DNA from 2 places in the Sphingomonas faeni genome. Region 1 is predicted to be linked to the other one. Evidence: predicted binding sites of a transcription regulator. Region 1 holds the regulator's gene; the other holds the start of a gene.
What was found. Region 1 encodes LexA, which represses DNA repair genes until DNA is damaged. Its sites were predicted from a motif close to GTTCCNCNCTTGTTCT; they were not measured.
Positions count from the first base shown of each region.

Region 1 (5,957 bases):
CTTGGCGGCGACAAATGGGCGTGCCGCGATGGGGGGCTGTCGTTGGGCTTGCCGTGGTCGGGCTGGCCGTGGAACGCTGGCTGGAGGCAGAGCGCGACCAACTGGTGCTGTGGCTGCCGGTAATGCTCGGCGGCGGGATCGCGCTGTGGTTTGCGTTACCGGACCCGGCAGCGTGGTGCGTCGCGGTGCTGCTGTTGGTCGCAGGCGGGTTGGCATGTCTGGCCGTGGGGCAGGGCGGTCGTGCGGCGCGGGCGCTGGCGATCGGGTTGCTGACGGCGGCGCTGGGGCTCGGGTTGATCTGGGCGCGGTCGGAATGGGTGGCGCGGCCGGTTCTGGGCGGTCCGACGATCGCGCGTTTCTCGGCGAAGGTTGAGGCGATCGAGCCGTTGGTGGCGCGGAAGCTGGTGCGGCTGACGGTATTGCCGGTTGGGAAGGGGGTGGAGACCGGCGGGCAGCCAATATCCTTGCCGTACCGCGTCCGCGTCAATCTGGCGGAAGCGGATGCGCCGAACCTGCTGGGGACGGGGGCGGTCATCCAGTTGCGGGCGCGGCTGATGCCACCGCCGCTCCCCGCGGTGCCGGGCGCGTACGACTTCGCGCGCGTCGCGTGGTTCGGCGGGATCGGCGCGACCGGGCGCGGCTTCGCACCGGTGGTCGTGACTAGGTCAAGCGAATCAGGCGCTGGCATCCGTGTCGCGCTGTCGCACCATATTGTATCGCGGCTGGATGGCAGCGCGGGCGGTATCGCGGCCGCGCTTGCGACCGGCGACGTCGGCGCGATCAGCGAAGAGGATTCGGAGGCGATGCGCCGGGCAGGTCTCGCGCATTTGCTGTCGGTGAGCGGACTGCACATTACCGCGGCGGTGGCGGCGACGATGCTGATCGTGTTGCGTCTGCTGGCGCTCAGTCCGTGGCTGGCTTTGCACGCGCGACTGCCGTTGATCGCCGCGTTGGCCGGGGCGGCGGCGGCGATCGGTTATACCTTGCTGACCGGGAGCCAGGTGCCGACGATCCGTTCGTGCGTCGCGGCGCTGCTCGTGCTGGCGGCGCTGGCGATGGGACGCGAGGCGATGACGTTGCGGCTCGTCGCGGCGGGGGCGGCGTGCGTCATGCTGGTGTTGCCGGAATCGGCGGCCGGGCCTAGCTTCCAACTGTCGTTCGCGGCGATCACCGCCATCATGGCCCTGCACGAACATCCGGTGATCCGCGCATTCTTCGGGCCACATGACGAGGGGCGAGGACGCAAGCTGGCACGCGGCGTCGCGTCGCTGTTGCTGACGGGGCTGCTGGTCGAATTCGCGCTGATGCCGATCGCGGTCTATCATTTCCACAAGGCCGGGCTGTACGGGGCGTTCGCCAACATCGTCGCGATTCCGTTGACGACGTTCGTCGTGATGCCGTTGGAAGCGCTCGCGTTGCTGCTCGACGCCGGCGGTCTTGGCGCGCCGATCTGGTGGCTGGTGCAGCGCTCGCTCGATGCGCTTTTGTGGCTTGCACATATCGTCGCTGGCGCCCCCGGTTCGGTGCGGTCCTTGCCGGCGATGCCGACGGCGGCGTTTGCGCTGATGGTCGTTGGAGGGATTTGGATTGCATTGTGGCGGACGCGGTTGCGGCAACTGGGGCTGCTGCCGCTGGTGGCCGGAGCGATCTGGGCGTTGACAACACCGGCGCCTGACGTTCTCGTTACGGGTGACGGTCGTCATGTTGCGGTGCGGACGGCGGCGGGGTTGGCTATGCTGCGTGATCGGGCTGGGGACTATACGCGGGACATGCTCGCCGAGAATGGCGGGGTGGACGGCGAGCCGCTGTTGCTTGCGGATCAGCCCGACGCTCGATGCAGTCGTGATCTTTGCGTCACCGATATCGCCGCTCGGGGAAGGATGTGGCGGATCCTCGCGACCCGCAGCGCCTATATGGTCCCAATCGCCGAACTGATCGCCGCCTGTCGCAGCGCTGACGTCGTGGTCAGCGAACGCGGTCTGCCGAAACGTTGTGTGCCGCGGTGGCTAAAGCTGGACCGCCGTGTTCTGCGACGGACGGGCGGGGTCGCGCTGACTTTGGGGACGGGGACGGTCGTGACGATCCTCGAGGCGGGCGATCGCCACCCCTGGCGCGATCCGCCCGTTCTTGAGCGTGCCGCGCGCTCGTTCAGTTCGCGGCACGCTCGGCTCCGCGATGGAGCGGTTCAGTCGTAGCGGCGGAGGATGCCGGAGAGTTTGCCCTGCACGCGGACTTGCGCGGGGGCGTAGCGTTGGGGGTCGTAGGCGCGGTTGGCCGGGTCGAGGCGGACCATCGCGCCTTCGCGGCGGAAGTATTTCAGCGTGGCTTCGCTGTCTTCGATCAGCGCGACGACGATCTCGCCATCGCGGGCGGTCTCGGTGCGGCGGATTAGGGCGTAGTCGCCGTCCAGGATACCGGCTTCGACCATCGAGTCCCCGGAGACTTCCAGCGCATAGTGTTCGCCGGTGCCGAGAAGCGCGGCGGGGACGGCTAGCATCGTGCTGCCTTCGAACGCCTCGATCGGGACGCCGGCGGCGATGCGGCCGTGGAGGGGGATCTCGATGACGTCGTTGGCCGGTTGCGGCGTTGCGGCGGTGGGGGCCGCCTTGACGTTCGACGCCTTCGACGGCGCCTTTTTCTCCGCCCGCTCGGGCATGCGCAGCACTTCGAGTGCGCGTGCGCGGTTCGGCAGGCGGCGGATGAAGTTGCGCTCCTCGAGCGCGCTGATCAGACGGTGGACGCCCGACTTCGACTTGAGGTCGAGCGCGTCCTTCATCTCCTCGAACGACGGCGATACGCCGGTTTCGTTGAGGCGATCGTTGATGAAGCAGACGAGTTCGTGCTGCTTGCGCGTGAGCATGGCGGTTCTCCGTCCGGAACAGACTGGGAACTTCTATGGAACATAATTAACGCCGTCAAGCGTCCGTATCACGCGATAACGAGGATTTCCGCCGATTCGCCTTCGTATGCCACCGGCGCGTTGCCGGCGCGGACGATCAGGCAGGTCGAGCGGGCCAGCGTGAGGAGCATCGAGCTGTCCTGGATCGTCGAGGCATAGGCCTTGCCGTCGCGGAGTTCGGCGCGGAGATAGTCGGTCCGAGCATTGTTGGCGGGGAGGTCTTCGCCGAGCAGCGCGTGGGTCGACTGAGGGAGCGGGTCGCGCGCGCCGGCCATGTGCGCCACGACCGGCTTCACGAACAGCGTGGCGGTGACGAACGCGGAGACCGGGTTGCCGGGGAGGCCGAGCACCATCATCTCGCCGATCCGGCCGGCCATCATCGGCTTGCCGGGGCGCAGGGCAATCCGCCAGAAATCTATCGTGCCGCCGGCCGCCTCGATTGCGGGGCGGACCAGGTCGTGATCGCCGACCGACGCACCGCCGGTGGTGACGAGCAGGTCGGCCTGCACGCTGGCGAACGCCTCGCGCAGGATTTCGAGATTGTCGGGCAGGATGCCGAGGTCGATGATGTCGACGGGCATGTCGGCGAGCATTGCCGCCAGCATGATGCCGTTCGATTCGGGGAGTGCGACGCCGTCGGTCGTCGAGCCGGGGGGGACGAGTTCGTCTCCGGTGGCGGCGACGGCGACGCGGACGCGGCGGTTGACGGTGAGGCTGCCATGGCCGCCGGTCGCGGCGACCGCGATGCGCGCGGGGCTGAGGCGGTCGCCGGCGGCGATCAGGCGGGTGCCGGTCGTGAAGTCGAGGCCTTTGCGGCGGGTGTTGCGGCCGAATGTCTCCGGGCCTTCGCCGGCGAGGATCAGGGTTTCGCCGTCCCGTTCGGCCTCTTCCTGGACCATGACGGTGTCGGCGCCTTCGGGCATCGCTGCGCCGGTGAAGATTCGCGTGGCTTCTCCGGGGGCGACTTTGCCGATGAAGGGGCGGCCGGCGGCGCTTTCGCCGATGACTTTCCAGGGGCCGGGGAGGTCTTCAAAGCGGATCGCGTAGCCGTCCATCGCCGAGAGGTCGGCGGCCGGCTGCGTGCGGCGGGCGAGGATGTCCTCCGCGGCCCAGCGGCCGGCGGCTTCGCGTAACGCCACGGCCTCACTGCCGACGCGGGGGGCCATGGCGAAGAGGCGGGTCTGGGCTTCGGCGACGGGGACTAGGGTCATGCGTAAGACTCTGTTTTCGGGCGTTTCTGAAAAGTGAAGTATAGGAAGTATAGACGCTGGGAGCAGTTTGGCGGTTTGTGCCTTGGGGCGGTTTCGTATGGGGGAAGCGCAGGGTGCGTGGGTATGTTCCGCGCTTTGCCATGGGTCTGGTGTGTAGGACAGGTGTTGTTGGGTTAGTGGGGTGTGGGTTGCGGATTGATTGGGGCGCTTTGAGCTGACGGGTATCGTACGTTAGTTACCTCCTCCTTGTTCTCCCGCGAAGGCGGGAGCCCAGGCTGGGTCCCCGCCTTCGCGGGGAAACAAGTGTTGGGCGGACGTCGCTCGTTATTGCGTCGGCTTTCCCAACTGGGCCCCGGCCTTCGCCGGGGTGGTATTTTTATTTGGGTGGGCGGCGCGCTTCTTCTGCGATGACGGGTGTGGGTTGGTCGCGATCGGGTCTTCTGGGGGCTTGGCCAGTGCGCGTTCATGGCGCGCGGGGCTTTGTTTGGGGGAAAGAGACACCAGATCAGTATGATGACACGCTATACGCCTCGGGCGAAAGACAGGATCGGGGCGGCGGTGGGTGCGGTGCTGCTGCCGGGGATGCTTGGTTATGCGCTGCTGTCGGGGCTGGTGGTGACGATGCCGGGAGCGGTGACCGATGCGTTGAAGGTGTTCGATGCGGCGCCGCCTCCGCCACCGCCGCCCGAGGAGAAGGTCAGGCCTCGGCCGTCGCCTAGCCGTAAGCCCGAGGGGGCTGCGTCGCCGTCTAACCTGAAGTCGAAGGCTACCGAGGTGGTGGCGCCGCCGCAGATCGTGCCGATCGTCGTGCCGCCGCCTGTCGTGGTGGCGGAGAAGGCTGGGGTGGGTGCGGAGGCGACTTCGGGGGCTTCGAACGTTCGCGGGCCGGGGACCGGGAGTGGCGGGATCGGTAATGGGACCGGCAGCGGCGGGTATGGAGACGGCGACGGCGGCGGCGGTGAGGAAACACCGCCGGAGTGGCGCAGCGGGCGGTTGAGGGACTCGGATTATCCGCGCGAGGCCGCAGAGACGGGGATCCGGGGGCGGGTGTTCGTGCGGTATTTGGTCCAGACCAATGGGCGGGTGTCGCGGTGCCGGGTGACGCGGTCTAGCGGGAGCCGGGTGCTGGATGACCTGACGTGCCGGTTGATCGAACAGCGGTTTCGGTATGACCCTTCGCTGGATGCGGCGGGGCGGCCGGTGGAGTCTACGATCGTGGAGAGCCACGACTGGTCTATGGATGGGGATTGAGGGGCCATAGCCGAGCGCGTTCTGTTTGGCTTGCCCTCACCCTCGCCGCCTTTGGCGTCTTTCCCTCTCCCCTTTGGGGAGAGGGTTCCTCGTTAGGCGGTCCAGTTTCCGGATTTGCCGCCGGATTTCGCGCGGACGCGGATGTCTGAGAGGACCATTGTTTTGTCGATGGCCTTGGCCATGTCGTAGATCGTGAGGAGCGTGACCGTTGCGGCAGTGAGCGCTTCCATTTCGACGCCGGTCTTGCCTTCGGTCGAGGCGGTGGCGGTGGCGGTTACGCCGGTTTCGTCGACGACTAGGTCGATCTCGACCTTTGTCAGCGGGAGCGGGTGGCATAGCGGGATCAGGTCGCTGGTGCGCTTGGCGGCCATGATGCCGGCGACGCGGGCTACCGCCAGGACGTCGCCCTTCTTCGCGGTGCCGGCGCCGATTGCCGTGGCGGCTTCGGTGGACATGGTGATGCGGCCGGAGGCGACGGCCTCGCGGGCGGTGACCGCCTTGCCGCCGACGTCGACCATTCTTGCCGCGCCGGCTTCGTCGATGTGGGTGAGGCCGGTCATCCGACGAGAGCGCGCGTTGCGGCTTCGATGTCGTCC
Region 1 is NZ_JAUSZF010000001.1:1,430,459-1,436,415, reverse strand. Features, by position in the region: gene QFZ54_RS06600 (ComEC/Rec2 family competence protein) at 1-2,195, shown strand, start outside; gene lexA (transcriptional repressor LexA) at 2,186-2,860, opposite strand; gene QFZ54_RS06590 (molybdopterin molybdotransferase MoeA) at 2,929-4,110, opposite strand; gene QFZ54_RS06585 (energy transducer TonB) at 4,624-5,361, shown strand; gene moaC (cyclic pyranopterin monophosphate synthase MoaC) at 5,454-5,921, opposite strand; gene trpC (indole-3-glycerol phosphate synthase TrpC) at 5,918-5,957, opposite strand, start outside.

Region 2 (5,957 bases), 440 kb from region 1:
GATCATCGCGCCGCTGGTCTTCTCGACGCTGGTCGTCGGGATCGCGCATATGGGCGACACCGGCGCGCTGGGTCGGGTCGGACTGCGCAGCCTGGGGTGGTTCATCTGCGCGAGCCTGTTGTCACTCACTCTGGGCATGATCCTGGTCAACGTATTGCAGCCGGGCGTCGGGCTCGAACTCGCGATCCCGCCCGCGACCGCGTCGAGCGGGGTGGATGCCGCAGCGTTCGACCTCGCCAAGTTCATCTCGCATATCGTGCCCGATTCGATGATCGCGGCGATGGCGAGCAACGAGATCCTCCAGATCGTCGTGTTCTCGGTTTTCGTCGGGGTCGCGATCACCGCGGTCGGCGAGAAGGCCGCGCCGCTGGTCAAGGCGATCGAGGCGCTGGTCGCGGTCATGCTGCAGATCACCAATTACGTGATGCGGTTCGCGCCGTTCGCGGTGTTCGCGGCGGTGACAGCGACGCTCGCCGAGCGGGGGCCGACCATCCTCGGCCAGCTCGGCTATTTCATGCTGACCTTCTATATCGGCCTTGCGCTGCTGTGGGCGATGCTGATCGGGATCGCGTTCGTGCTGATCGGGCCGCGGACGCGGCTGCTCGTGCGGTATATCCGCGATCCGCTCATTCTCGCCTTCTCGGCAGCGTCGTCGGAGGCGGCGTACCCGCGGACGCTGGAGGCGCTCGACCGGTTCGGCGTGCCACCGCGGATCGCGAGCTTCGTGCTGCCGCTGGGCTATTCGTTCAATCTCGACGGGTCGATGATGTACATGACGTTCGCGTCGCTGTTCATCGCCCAGGCCTACGGCATCGACATGCCGATCGGGCAGCAGATCGCGATGCTGCTGGTGCTGATGGTGACGTCGAAGGGGATTGCGGGCGTTCCGCGGGCTTCGCTGGTCGTGATCGCGGGGACGCTGTCGATGTTCAAGATCCCGGAGGCGGGGATTTTGCTGATCCTGGCGGTGGATCATTTCCTGGACATGGGGCGGTCGGCGACGAACGTCATCGGCAATGCGGTGGCGGCGACCGTGGTGGCGAAATGGGAGGGCGGGCTCGACGAGCGCGAGCCGGCCGACCGTGATCCGCCGGTGGCACCGACCGGGCATGGGCCGAAGGTGAATGTGGACAGCTACGAGAAGATCGGGCCGGGGCAGGTTTGACCAGAAGGGCAATCTCGCCCGTCATCCCAGCGGACGCTGGGATCCAGAGCCACGAGCGGTTGCGTCTGCGGCTCTGGATCCTGGGTCGAGCCCAGGATGACGGAGTGATTGGGAGATCATGAAGAGTGATCACGTCTCCCCATCGAGCCCCTCACGCGTAGGCGTATGGCCCACCCTTCTTGAGTCCAGCCTGATACGCCGGCCGCGCGTGGACCTTGGCCAGCCAGGCGATCGTTGCGGGGCGGGACTCGTTCAGGCCGCCGCGGCTGCGGGCGGCTTCGAGGGGGAAGCTCATCATGATGTCGGCGGCGGTCATCTCCGCGCCGGCAAACCAGGGGCGTTGCGACAGTTCCGATTCGACATAGTCGAGGTGGACGTCGATCATCGGCTGGATCTTTCTGACCGCGACCTTGCCCATAATCGGGATGCGCGCGAGGACGAGCTTCAGAAGCAGCGGTGGCATCATCGAGCCTTCCGCATAATGGAGCCAGAAGCGGTAGCGTAGCGCGTCGGCACGTTTGGCGGGGGCGCCTAGTCTGCCGTCCGCCTTGTCTACGAGATATTCGACGATCGCGCCGGTTTCGGCGACGACTTGGCCACCTTGAACATCGGCATCCTCGATCACCGGCGACTTGCCTAGCGGGTGGATTTTCTTGAGCTCTGGCGGGGCGAGCATGGTCTGCTTGTTCCGCTCGTAGCGCTTGATCTCGTAGGGGAGGCCGAGTTCCTCGAGCATCCACAGGATACGCTGCGATCGCGAGTTTTCGAGGTGGTGGACGGTTATCATGCTGGCTCCCCTGTCGATTATTCGGCCGATTTGCGCGCAGTCCAGATCCAGGCGGCGGCGGGGAATTCCACCGTGGTGCCGTTGCCGTGACGTTCGCAGACCTGGGTGAGACGCGCGATGTGGCGCTCGCGTTCCTCTGGGGCGGCGTCGCGAATGGCCGAGGCGGCGGGGCCGATGCGGCGGAAATAATCGACGGCGTCGGCTACGGGGTCGATGCCCTCACCTGCCCGGTAGGCGAAGTCGATACGCTTGGGCGGGGCGGCCTGCCAGCCCGCGTTTTCGAGGATCGTCGCGACATGGGTTGGATCGGCGGACGCGAAGGGACCTGGTGCGGTGCTTGCCCGGGGGCCCGCATCGCCGCCGGTTGCGGTGATGGTTTCGGTGGCCCAGCGGTTGGCGGTGCGTTCGGCGAAACAGGAAAAGACCAGCGTTGCGCCGGGTGCGGCGGCTTCGACGAGCGTGGTAAAGGCTGCGACGGGGTCTGCGAAGAACATGACGCCGTGGCGCGAGACGTAGAGATCTGTCGGGGCGTGGTTCGGGGCCGCGATAGTGATGTCGGCGCATTCGAAGCTGGCATTCGCTTGGGTTGCGGCGCGGTATCTGGCGATCTCAATCAGGTTTGGCGAGAGATCTATGCCGGTTACGGTCGCGTTCGGGAGGCCTTGCGCGGTGGCTAAGGTGGTTGCTCCGGCGCCGCAGCCTATGTCGATGATCTTGCGGGTTCGGGGAGTGGCAGCGGCGAGGATCGCTGCGTTCAAATGCGGGGTCAGGTTGGTGAAACTGCGGTCGGTTCGGCGCCATTCTTCGGCCCAGACGTCGCCTATTCTGCCGGTCCAGTCATAGGCTGTGGTCATGGGTTGGGGTGCTTTACGGATGCGGTTTGGGGGCAGTGGTTTGGAGTGAAGTATAGGAAGTATAGACGCTGGCGTGGGTTTGGTGTCGGGTGATTTTGCGACGTCGCGGGGCCTGTTGTGTTGCTTTCGCGGTTGTCTTCGCTTCGTTGTTTTTCCGCGAAGGCGGGGATCCAGACTGGGCTCCCGCCTTCGCGGGAGAACAAGGGGGACAGGTGCCGCATTCGGTAGGAACCGCTGCCCCGGCGCAGGCCGGGGCCCAGTTGGGAGCCGATTGTAACGAAAGATCGCGCTTCGTTATTGCCGCCTTTCCGACTGGGCCCCGGCCTTCGCCGGGGTGGAGTACTGGGGGGGCGGCGGTGCAGTGCGGTACCTACGAAGTAAATCTGACGCCGGCGCAAAGTCGAGGATGAGGCCGATGCAAGCCCGATGCCACCACGCCGCCTGCACGATCAACCGCGTGCCCTCACCCTCCCATTGCGAGGGCAATGGGCCCCTCCCTCTCCCCTTAGGGAGAGGGGTTTAGGGGATTATACGTCGTCTTCGGCGTCGGGGCCGGCCATCATTTCTTCGGCGACCTTGTCGGTGCGCGCGCGGATCTGCTTTTCGAGGCGGTCGGCGGTTTCGGGGTTGTCCTTGAGGAACGTCTTCGAGTTCTCACGGCCCTGACCGAGGCGGACGCTGTCGTAGCTGAACCAGGCGCCGGACTTCTCGACGAGGCCGGCCTTCACGCCGAGATCGAGGATCTCGCCGAGCTTCGAGACGCCCTGCCCGTACATGATGTCGAACTCGACCTGCTTGAACGGCGGAGCGACCTTGTTCTTGACGACCTTCACGCGCGTCTGGTTGCCGGTGACCTCTTCGCCGGCCTTGATCGCACCGATGCGGCGGATGTCGAGGCGGACCGAGGCGTAGAACTTCAGCGCGTTGCCGCCCGTCGTCGTCTCGGGGTTGCCGTACATGACGCCGATCTTCATGCGGAGCTGGTTGATGAAGATCACCATGCAGCGTGAGCGGCTGATCGAGCCGGTGAGTTTCCGCAAGCTCTGCGACATAAGACGCGCCTGGAGGCCGACATGGCTGTCGCCCATCTCGCCTTCGATTTCGGCGCGCGGCACGAGGGCTGCGACCGAGTCGACCACGAGCACGTCGATCGCGTTCGAGCGGACAAGCGTGTCGACGATCTCGAGCGCCTGCTCGCCGGTGTCGGGCTGCGACACGATCAGCTCGTCGATGTTGACGCCGAGCTTCTTGGCGTAGACCGGGTCGAGCGCATGCTCGGCGTCGACGAACGCAGCGGTGCCGCCGCCCTTCTGAGCTTCGGCGATCACGTGGAGCGCGAGCGTGGTCTTGCCCGAGCTTTCCGGACCGTAGATCTCGATCACGCGGCCGCGCGGCAGGCCGCCGACGCCGAGTGCGATGTCGAGCCCGAGCGAGCCGGTCGAGATGACCTCGACCTGCATGGTTTCCTTCGAGCCCAGGCGCATCGCCGAGCCCTTGCCGAATGCGCGGTCGATCTGCGCGAGCGCGGCGTCGAGCGCCTTCTGGCGGTCGTTGGTTGCGGTTGCCATGCCGGTGTCGATCACTTTCAGATTAGCGGCCATTGATAAGCTCCCATCGCTAAAGCAAGCGCGCGTGCCATTCAACGCGTCAAACACCATGTATTCTATTTGTTCTTATGGAACAAGTAGGGAACGTGGGTTTGGAGGGAATTTTGCGGTGGCTGGGTTTCGCGCGTGTTCGTGGGGCAATGGCTTGCGGCGAGTTGGTGGCTCTCTGAATTGGACAGGTCCCCCACCGGCGGTGCGGGGGTCTCGGCGGACAGGTTGGCGTAACGAAGTGCGGCGGTTGTCAGCGACGTTTCCCGATTGGGCCCCCGCCTTCGCCGGGGTGGTGCCTGTGGGTGGGTCGCGTACCGACAATGCGCGGGGTTACGGGCCAGCGCGTTGCGCGGTTAGGTCGAGATCGGTTCGGGTTGTTTGGGCGTGGGCTCGTGCTGGTCGATTCGTCGGCGGTTTCGATACGGGTCCTGGCTGGCGGTTTGATTTGTGGCTTTGGATCCTGACTTTCGTCAGGATGACGGAAATGGGGTGGTGGTGTGGCCGCGCCATCGCGCAGTCGCCGCATCGCGGGCCGCGGGGTCGCGGGGTCCCGGGGTGGGCGACTATTGTTTGTGCCGTTTCGTTCAGGCCAAAGTCGTTGCGAGGGTCCACCAGCCGTGAGCGCGAGCGGCGATTGTGGCGGTGTCTCGGGCGTCGGGGGTTTGGAACAGGGCGAAACAGGTAGCGCCGGAGCCGGACATTCTGGACAGGAGGACGCTTTGGGCTGCGTCCAGGAGGGCTCGGACCTGGGCGATTTCGGGGGCTAGCACCAGCGCGGGGGGTTCCAGGTCGTTGCGGCCGGCTTTTGCGCGGTCGAGGAGGTCGCCTTCGGGGATCGGGCCTCGGTCCTGGGCGTCCCAGGTCTTGAAGACTGCCGCGGTCGAAACGGCGACGCCCGGGTTCACGAGCAGGAGCGGCGTGCCGGACAGGCCTTCGAGGTTCGTGAGGGTGTCGCCTTTGCCGGTGCCGAGCGTGGTGCGGTTGGCGAGGCAGGCGGGGACGTCTGCGCCGAGCTTTGCGGCGATTTCGTGGAGGCGGGGGTCGGTCGTCGGTATCCCGTGGAGGCGGGCCAGCGCTCGGAGGGTGGCGGCGGCGTCGGCCGAGCCCCCGCCTATGCCCGAGGCGATGGGGAGGTGTTTTTCGAGGGTTAGCGCGTGGTGGGCGTCGGGGGCGAAGGCGGTGGTGAAGGCGTCGGCGGCGGCGGTTACCAAATTGCCTTGCCAGGGGGCGGCGCCTGGGGGGGCGTTGGGCGCGTGGGGTGCGTTTTCACGGTCCTCTCCCGATTGGGCCCCGGCCTTCGCCGGGGGGGTGTTGGGGGGTGAGAGGAGTGCTGCGGCGAAGGGGCCGGTTATGGTGAAACTGTTGGTTTGGGCGGGTTCCACCGTGATCATGTCACCGTCCGTGGCGAAGGCGAATAGGGTTTCCAGATCGTGATAGCCGTCGGGGCGGCGGCGGCGGACGTGGAGGGCCAGGTTGACCTTTGCGGGGGCGGGTTCGGTGATGGCGGGCATTTTGGGTCTCGAGGTTCAGCGGATTTTGGCTTGGCTTAGCTG
Region 2 is NZ_JAUSZF010000001.1:1,875,396-1,881,352, forward strand. Features, by position in the region: gene QFZ54_RS08720 (dicarboxylate/amino acid:cation symporter) at 1-1,165, shown strand, start outside; gene QFZ54_RS08725 (glutathione S-transferase family protein) at 1,317-1,952, opposite strand; gene QFZ54_RS08730 (class I SAM-dependent methyltransferase) at 1,970-2,806, opposite strand; gene recA (recombinase RecA) at 3,334-4,407, opposite strand; gene QFZ54_RS08740 (4-(cytidine 5'-diphospho)-2-C-methyl-D-erythritol kinase) at 4,989-5,915, opposite strand.
Region 2: a site for LexA is predicted at 4,484-4,499, ahead of recA (recombinase RecA). Genes of this name have one in related genera too.